2 regions of the Pseudomonas sp. MDT1-85 genome follow, and region 1 is predicted to be linked to the other one. Evidence: predicted binding sites of a transcription regulator. Region 1 holds the regulator's gene; the other holds the start of a gene.
What was found. Region 1 encodes FliA, which starts transcription of late flagellar genes. Its sites were predicted from a motif close to CTAAAGTTTNNNNNNNNNNNGCCGNTAA; they were not measured.

Region 1 (5,614 bases):
AACGCGTGGTGCTGATCGATACCGCTGGCCTGCAGGCCAGCGATCCGGCACTGCGCATGCAGCTCGAAAGCCTGGCCGGACGCGGCATCAAATCAAAAAATTATCTGGTATTGGCAACCACCAGCCAGAAACAGGTTCTAACCGCCGCTTATCACAGTTACAAACGTTGCGGCCTTGCCGGCTGCATCCTGACTAAACTGGATGAAACGGCAAGCTTGGGCGAGGTGTTGAGCCTGGCCATCAGTCATGAACTGCCGGTGGCTTACCTGACCGACGGCCCGCGGATTCCGGATGATTTGCATCTGCCGCGTCGTCATCAGTTGGTCAGCCGCGCCGTTAGCGTGCAAATGCAGGAAGAACCCAGCGAAGAAGCCATGGCTGATATGTTCGCTGACCTTTACCACAGTCCGACCAAGCGGGTTGGCTGAGGTATTAATGAACGGTTTTTGTACCTACATCGATGGTCTGCCATGCATTGTTCAGTTGGTGAACGCGCAGCCAGTAATGTGGCCTCCGTCTAAGAAAGACAAGGTAAAGAAATAACATGGGCAGCATGCATCCCGTACAGGTGATCGCGGTGACCGGCGGCAAAGGTGGCGTCGGGAAGACTAACGTGTCAGTGAACTTGTCCCTGGCTCTAGCTGAGCTCGGCCGGCGCGTCATGCTGCTGGATGCCGATCTGGGACTGGCGAACGTCGACGTCCTGCTGGGGCTGACACCCAAACGTACCCTGGCCGACGTGATAGAAGGCCGCTGTGAGCTGCGCGACGTGCTGTTGCAAGGGCCCGGCGGTATTCGTATCGTCCCGGCCGCGTCCGGCACCCAGAGCATGGTTCATCTGAGCCCGGCCCAGCATGCCGGCCTGATCCAGGCTTTCAGTGACATCGGCGACAACCTCGATGTATTGGTGATCGACACCGCTGCGGGCATTGGTGACTCGGTGGTCAGTTTCGTGCGCGCCGCCCAGGAAGTGCTGCTGGTGGTGTGCGACGAGCCGACCTCGATCACCGACGCCTACGCGTTGATCAAACTGCTTAACCGCGACTACGGCATGAATCGTTTCCGTGTCCTGGCCAACATGGCCCAGAGCCCGCAGGAGGGCCGCAACCTGTTCGCCAAGTTGACCAAGGTCACGGATCGTTTCCTCGACGTCGCCCTGCAATACGTCGGTGCGGTGCCTTACGACGAAAGCGTGCGCAAGGCCGTGCAGAAGCAACGTGCCGTCTACGAAGCCTTCCCGCGTTCCAAGTGTTCCCTGGCGTTCAAGGCCATTGCGCAGAAGGTCGATACCTGGCCGCTGCCGGCCAACCCGCGTGGACATCTGGAGTTTTTCGTCGAGCGCCTCGTGCAACAGACCGCAGGACCCGTCCTATGACAGCCAGTGGCTACAACCTCTACAAGAAGTCGGCACGTGACGCGCAGTACGAGCTGATCGAGCGTTACGCGCCACTGGTCAAACGCATTGCCTACCACTTGCTGGCGCGTTTGCCGGCCAGCGTCCAGGTCGAAGACCTGATCCAGGCCGGGATGATCGGCCTGCTTGAAGTATCAACCAAATACGACGCCAGCAAAGGCGCGAGTTTCGAGACGTACGCGGGCATTCGAATCCGCGGCGCGATGCTCGATGAAGTGCGCAAGGGGGACTGGGCGCCACGTTCCGTTCACCGCAATACCCGCATGGTCAGCGACGCGATTCGCTCGATTGAAGCTAAAACCGGCCGTGACGCTAAAGATCACGAAGTTGCGGCCGAACTCCAATTGAGTCTCGACGATTATTACGGGATTTTGAACGACACCCTGGGCAGCCGGTTATTCAGTTTCGACGATCTGTTGCAGGACGGCGAACACGAAGGGCTGCACGAGGATGGCGCCAGTGCTCATCTCGAGCCGTCACGCGATCTGGAAGATGAACGCTTCCAGGCGGCGCTGGCGGACGCGATTGCCAATTTGCCGGAGCGTGAGCGACTGGTGTTGGCGCTGTACTACGACGAAGAGTTGAATCTCAAGGAAATCGGTGAGGTCCTGGGGGTCAGCGAATCTCGGGTCAGCCAGTTACACAGCCAGTGCGCGGCCCGTTTGCGGGGGCGTTTGGGGGAGTGGCGAGCGCGCTGACAGGCAGTGTGGGGACACTGCGAACGAGGTTGGTACGGCATTTTGCTGCATCAGCCACGGCCCGTTGTAATCCATACAACTGTTGAGTGTTACGCCGAATTGATTGAACGGCGCGTTCAGGTGCTGCGCGCGTTTTAAGACTGCTTGGAGGTCGAATTGGACAAGAATATGAAAATCCTCATCGTTGATGACTTCTCAACGATGCGGCGGATCATAAAAAACCTGTTGCGTGACCTTGGGTTCACCAACACGGTCGAGGCGGATGACGGTATTACCGCGATTCCGGTCCTCAACAGCGGGAGCATCGACTTTCTGGTAACGGACTGGAACATGCCCGGCATGACCGGTATTGATCTGCTGCGCCACGTGCGTGCCGATGAAAAACTCAAACACCTGCCGGTGTTGATGGTCACGGCCGAAGCCAAGCGCGAGCAAATCATCGAAGCCGCTCAGGCGGGTGTGAACGGCTATGTGGTCAAGCCATTCACGGCTCAAGCGTTGAAAGACAAGATTGAAAAGATCTTCGAACGCATCGGTTGATGTGCAAAGCCAGTCCGTCACGGGGGAGCTATGGAGCAAAACGAATCTTCACAGGGCGATTTCGAATCGACCCTGAAAAAACACGCGGTCGAACTGGTCGAAAGCCTTGAAAAAGGCAGGTTCGGCGACGCTGTGCAACTGATCCATGAGCTCAACCAGACCCGTGACCGCGGCCTGTACCAGGAAGTGGGCAAGCTCACCCGCGAGCTGCATAGCGCGATCGTCAATTTTCAGATTGACCCGCACATGCCGCAAGCCGAGGAAGTGTCTCAGATCACGGATGCCACCGAGCGCCTGGGTTATGTGGTCAAGCTGACCGAGGCCGCGGCCAACCGCACCATGGACCTGGTGGAAAACGCCACGCCGCTGATCAACAGCCTGAGCGACGAAGCTCAGGCGCTGAGCACGGATTGGGGACGGTTCATGCGTCGCGAAGTCGGGGCTGAAGAGTTCCGCGAGCTGGCCCGGCGGGTCGACGGTTTCCTGACACGCAGCAGCGAAGACAACCGCGTCGTGTCGAGCAACCTCAACGACATTCTGCTGGCCCAGGATTACCAGGACCTCACCGGTCAGGTGATCAAACGCGTGACCCAGTTGGTCACCGAAGTTGAAAGCAACCTGCTCAAGCTCGTGCTCATGGCCAGTCAGGTCGACCGCTTTGCGGGTATCGAACATGACCGTGAAGCGATGCTGGCTGAAAAAGATCCGCAAAAACATCTCTCGCAGGGTGAAGGTCCGCAGATTCATGCCGATAAAAGAGAAGACGTTGTGTCCGGTCAGGACGATGTGGACGATTTGCTATCCAGCCTAGGATTTTAAATTTTAGAATTTTAGGTTTTTTAGGTTTTTAGACCTGTAGGAGCACCCCCTTAATGAGCTTCGGCGCCGATGAAGAGATCCTTCAGGATTTCCTGGTTGAGGCCGGCGAGATTCTAGAGCAACTGTCCGAGCAGCTGGTCGAGCTGGAAAGCCGACCGGATGATGCGGATTTGCTCAATGCAATTTTTCGCGGTTTTCACACTGTAAAAGGGGGCGCCGGCTTCCTCCAGCTCAATGAGCTGGTGGAGTGCTGTCACATCGCCGAGAACGTGTTCGACATCCTGCGCAAGGGTGAACGACGCGTCGACTCGGAACTGATGGACGTGGTTCTCGAGGCATTGGACGCGGTGAACGGCATGTTCAGCGAAGTCCGCGAACGCAGCCCCATCACGGCTGCCACGCCTGAGTTGCTTGCAGCGTTGGCCCGTTTGGCCGAGCCGCAAACCGCCGACGAAGCGGCACCTGTCGCGCAAGCGGTGCAAGCACCTGCCGCCGAAAGCGAATCAGGTGACATCACCGATAACGAATTCGAACAGCTGCTGGACTCGCTGAACGCCGTCAAGGCTCAGGCCGAGGCTCCCGTGGTTGCTTCGCCGCCTGCCGCTGATGCGGCCACCAGTGACGAAATCACCGATGCCGAGTTCGAGTCGTTGCTCGACCAATTGCACGGCAAAGGCCAGTTCGCCGCCGATGCAGTGGTCGCGGTGCCCGCCGCACCGGCGGCCCCGAAAGCGGCAGGCGACAGCTCCGACATCACCGACGACGAGTTCGAAGCACTGCTCGATCAGCTGCACGGCAAAGGCAACTTTGCGGTTGATGCGCTGGAATCGGCGATTGCTTCGGCCCCGGTCCCGGCTGCGCCAACCGCTAAAGCGGCCGGCAGCGATCTGATCTCCGATCACGAGTTCGAATCGCTGCTCGACGAATTGCATGGCAAGGGCAAGTTCACTGAAGTGGGCACCGGTTCTGCTGCTTCCGCAGTAGCAACCCCAGTTGCCAAGGCACCGGCACCTGTCGCCAAAGCGCCCGAGCCAAAAGCCGAAGCACCCAAGCCTGCCGCCGCTGCTGCACCGGCGCCTGCTCGTGCCCCGGCTGCGCCGCCACCGGAAAAACCGGCCAGCGAAGCCGAGACCACCGTGCGGGTCGATACCGCGCGTCTCGACGAAATCATGAACATGGTCGGCGAGTTGGTGCTGGTGCGTAACCGCCTGGTCCGTCTGGGCCTCAACAGCGGCGACGAAGCCATGTCCAAGGCCGTGTCGAACCTCGACGTGGTCACGGCCGACCTGCAAACCGCGGTCATGAAGACCCGGATGCAACCGATCAAGAAAGTCTTCGGGCGCTTCCCGCGTCTGGTTCGCGACCTGGCTCGCCAGCTCAAGAAAGAGATCAACCTGGAGCTGGTCGGCGAAGAAACCGACCTCGACAAAAACCTCGTCGAGGCCCTGGCCGACCCGCTGGTCCACTTGGTGCGTAACTCGGTCGACCACGGTATTGAAGAGCCGGCCGAGCGTGAAGCGATGGGCAAGCCTCGCAGCGGCAAAGTGATCCTGTCCGCTGAACAGGAAGGCGACCACATCCTGCTGTCCATCTCCGATGATGGCAAAGGCATGGACGCCGATGTTCTGCGCGGTATCGCCGTGAAGAAAGGCCTGATGGACAAGGATGCGGCGGACCGTCTCAGCGAGTCGGATTGCTTCAACCTGATTTTCGCTCCGGGCTTCTCGACCAAGACCGAAATTTCCGACGTCTCCGGGCGCGGCGTGGGCATGGACGTGGTGAAAACCAAAATCGCCCAGCTCAACGGCACCATCAATATCTATTCGACCAAGGGCAAGGGCTCGAAGATCGTCATCAAGGTCCCGTTGACCCTGGCGATCATGCCGACGCTGATGGTCATGCTGGGCAACCAGGCGTTTGCGTTCCCGCTGGTGAACGTCAACGAGATCTTCCACCTCGATCTGTCGCGCACCAACGTGGTGGACGGCCAGGAAGTGGTGATCGTGCGGGACAAGGCGCTGCCTCTGTTCTACCTCAAGCGCTGGCTGGTCAGCTCCGCCGCTCACGAAGAGCAGCGCGAAGGCCATGTGGTGATCCTTTCGGTGGGCACTCAGCGGATCGGCTTCGTCGTCGACCAGTTGGT
Region 2 (3,260 bases), 3.0 Mb from region 1:
GTGGGCCTGGTTGAACAGCGGGCGGACCTCCGGGTATTCGGAGAGCATCATGCGGTAGAAGTGAGTGATCAACGCTTCGCCGCCGCTTTCCAGCAACGGCACGGTGGACTTGACGATGGCACGGTCTTGAACGCTAAGCATAAGAGCAACCCCTGGGCTTTATATGAATAACCTTTTCATATCAGTTTCCATGCCAACAATTAAAACCCTATAAATCAGTTAGTTAAAAACACCGTAGTCATCTCGACAACAGAGGCTTTATAGTCACACCGACTACACGGAGTCATTATGACTGCAAAATTACTGCTCACGACCCTGCTGCCCCTGGTCTCCGACCTGTCCCGCGAATTGCCCGAAGGCGAGCGCTACCGACGCCTGCTCGAAGCCATGCGCGCCCTGCTCCCTTGCGACGCCGCGGCCCTGCTGCGACTCGATGGCGAATGGCTGGTGCCGCTGGCCGTGGACGGGTTGAGCACCGACACCCTCGGTCGACGTTTCAAGGTCAGCGAACACCCGCGCTTCGAAGCGTTGCTCAGCAGCCCCGGCCCGACTCGCTTCGCCGCCGACAGCGATTTGCCCGATCCTTACGACGGGCTGGTCGATGGTCTTCACGAACACCTGGAAGTCCACGACTGCATGGGCTGCCCGCTGTTTATCGACGAGCGTCCGTGGGGTTTGCTGACCCTCGACGCGCTCGACCCTGAACGCTTCGAACCGATCGAACTGGACGCCCTGCAAGCCTTCGCCAGTCTCGCCGCCGCCACGGTCAACGCCGCCGAGCGCATCGAACGGCTGGCCAATCGCGTCGAAGACGAACATCAGCGCGCCGAGGTTTACCGTCAGGCCAGCGGCCAACAGAACCGCGAAATGATCGGCCAGAGCAAGGCTCACAAACGACTGGTGGAAGAGATCAGCCTGGTGGGCGGCAGCGACCTGACGGTGCTGATCACCGGCGAAACCGGAGTCGGCAAAGAGCTGGTGGCCCAGGCCATCCACGCGGCTTCGTCCCGGGCCGACAAACCGATCATCAGCCTCAATTGCGCCGCCCTGCCAGACACGCTGGTGGAGAGCGAATTGTTCGGCCATGTGCGCGGTGCTTTCACCGGCGCGACGAATGATCGGCGCGGCAAGTTCGAACTGGCCAATGGTGGCACGCTGTTTCTCGATGAAGTGGGCGAGCTGTCGCTGACGGTGCAGGCCAAATTATTGAGGGTGCTGCAGAGCGGGCAATTGCAGCGCCTGGGCTCAGACAAGGAGCATCAGGTCGACGTGCGATTGATCGCAGCAACCAACCGCGACCTGGCAGAAGAAGTGCGCAGCGGTCGCTACCGTGCCGACTTCTATCATCGCTTGAGCGTTTACCCGCTGCTGGTGCCCGCACTGCGCGATCGCGGTCGGGATGTGCTGTTGCTCAGCGGCTACTTCCTGGAACAAAACCGTTCACGCATGGGCCTCAACAGCCTGCGCCTGACCAGCGATGCGCAAGCGGCATTATTGGCGTATGACTGGCCGGGGAACGTGCGGGAGCTGGAGCATTTGATTGGCCGCAGTGCGTTGAAGGCATTGGGCAACTGCAAACAACGGCCAAAGATTCTCAGCTTGAGCGCGGCGGATCTGGACTTGCCCAACGGCAGCGTTGAATCCGCGCCGGAACCGGTGGATGCTGCGCCGGCGGCTGCATTAATTGCAGGGGATTTGCGTGAGGCCACCGAGCATTATCAGCGCCAACTGATCAGCGCTTGCCTGGAACGGCACCAGAACAACTGGGCCAGCGCGGCGCGGGAGCTGGGTCTGGATCGGGCGAACCTGGGGCGGATGGCCAAGAGATTAGGCATGAAATAACGCGATCTCCTGTAGCAGCTGCCGGCTGCGGAGCAGTCGTAAACCGGCAAACGCGGTGCCTCAGGTACAACTCATTGCCCGGTTTGGCGAGGACTTCGTCCTCGAACGCAGCCTTCGGCAGCTGCTACAAAAATCGCGTTGGTCGTTATGCTGGGGAATATCCCTAAAGCCAGCCCCCGACAAGTCGATAACCCGGCATCGATAGTTGTTGGCGATCTTCACAATCGCCCATCACCTTTTTCCACAGAAGGTTTTTATGTCTTCCAATAAAGCCCGCGCAGATTCACTTTCGCTTCTGCTGTTTACCTTGCGCAGCGGCAAGCTGATGGCGATCAACCTGCTGAAAGTCAGCGAAATCATCCCCTGCCCGCCACTGACCAAGCTGCCGGAGTCGCACCCCCACGTCAAAGGCATCGCCACCCTGCGCGGCGCGTCGTTGTCGGTGATCGACCTGAGCCGCGCCATCGGTGAGCGACCGCTGGAAGACCCGAACGGTGGCTGCCTGATCGTCACCGACGTCAGCCGCTCCAAGCAGGGCCTGCACGTTCAGGCGGTGAGCAAGATCGTCCACTGCCTGACTACCGACATCCGTCCGCCGCCCTTCGGCTCAGGCGGCGTGCGCTCGTACATCACCGGCGTGACCTCGGTCGACGGTACGCTGGTGCAGGTGCTGGACATCGAAAAGGTTATCCACGGCATCGCTCCGGCGCAGATCGAAACAGCCCCGACCGAACTGAGCATGGAAGACGCCGAAGTACTCGGCAACGCGCGGATTCTGGTGGTCGATGACAGCCAGGTCGCCCTGCAACAATCGGTGCACACCCTGCGCAACCTCGGCCTGCAATGCCACACCGCTCGCAGCGCCAGGGAAGCCATCGACTGCCTGCTGGACCTGCAAGGCACCGCCCAGCAAATCAACCTGATCGTCTCCGATATCGAAATGTCGGAAATGGACGGCTATGCCCTCACCCGCACCTTGCGCGAAACGCCGGACTTCTCGCACCTCTATGTGTTGCTGCACACCTCGCTGGACAGCGCGATGAACAGCGAGAAGGCTCGACTGGCAGGGGCCAACGCGGTGCTGACCAAATTCTCCTCGCCGGAACTGACCAAATGCCTGATCGCGGCGGCCAGGGCCATCACCGAACAAGGTCACTGAGTTGTGGCCGAGGTTTTTTGTTTTCTGATGCGGCGCAACCTCGCTGAGGATGTGCCGCCTTTCACTTGGCCAAATGGCATTGAGTTGACCGAGTACCGTCCCGAACTGGCCGAAGCCGTTCATCACTTGATGGAACTCGGCTATCTGGAAGGTAGCGGTCGCGTACCGGCGCTGGAAGTCTGGCAACAGCGTTTCGAAACCGATCCTGAATACGATCCGTCCCTGTGCTTCATCGCATTCGACGCCGAAGGAATCGTCG

Region 2: ACYZT2_RS23690 (chemotaxis protein CheW) is a predicted target of FliA. The motif match lies at 2,006-2,033, and genes of this name have one in related genera.

The regions. Positions count from the first base shown of each region.
Region 1 is NZ_CM142715.1:2,116,560-2,122,173, forward strand. Features, by position in the region: gene flhF (flagellar biosynthesis protein FlhF) at 1-428, shown strand, start outside; gene fleN (flagellar synthesis regulator FleN) at 545-1,375, shown strand; gene fliA (RNA polymerase sigma factor FliA) at 1,372-2,112, shown strand; gene ACYZT2_RS09575 (chemotaxis response regulator CheY) at 2,281-2,652, shown strand; gene ACYZT2_RS09580 (protein phosphatase CheZ) at 2,683-3,471, shown strand; gene ACYZT2_RS09585 (chemotaxis protein CheA) at 3,525-5,614, shown strand, end outside.
Region 2 is NZ_CM142715.1:5,282,884-5,286,143, forward strand. Features, by position in the region: gene hmpA (NO-inducible flavohemoprotein) at 1-141, opposite strand, end outside; gene norR (nitric oxide reductase transcriptional regulator NorR) at 289-1,842, shown strand; gene ACYZT2_RS23690 (chemotaxis protein CheW) at 2,099-3,001, shown strand; gene ACYZT2_RS23695 (GNAT family N-acetyltransferase) at 3,029-3,260, shown strand, end outside.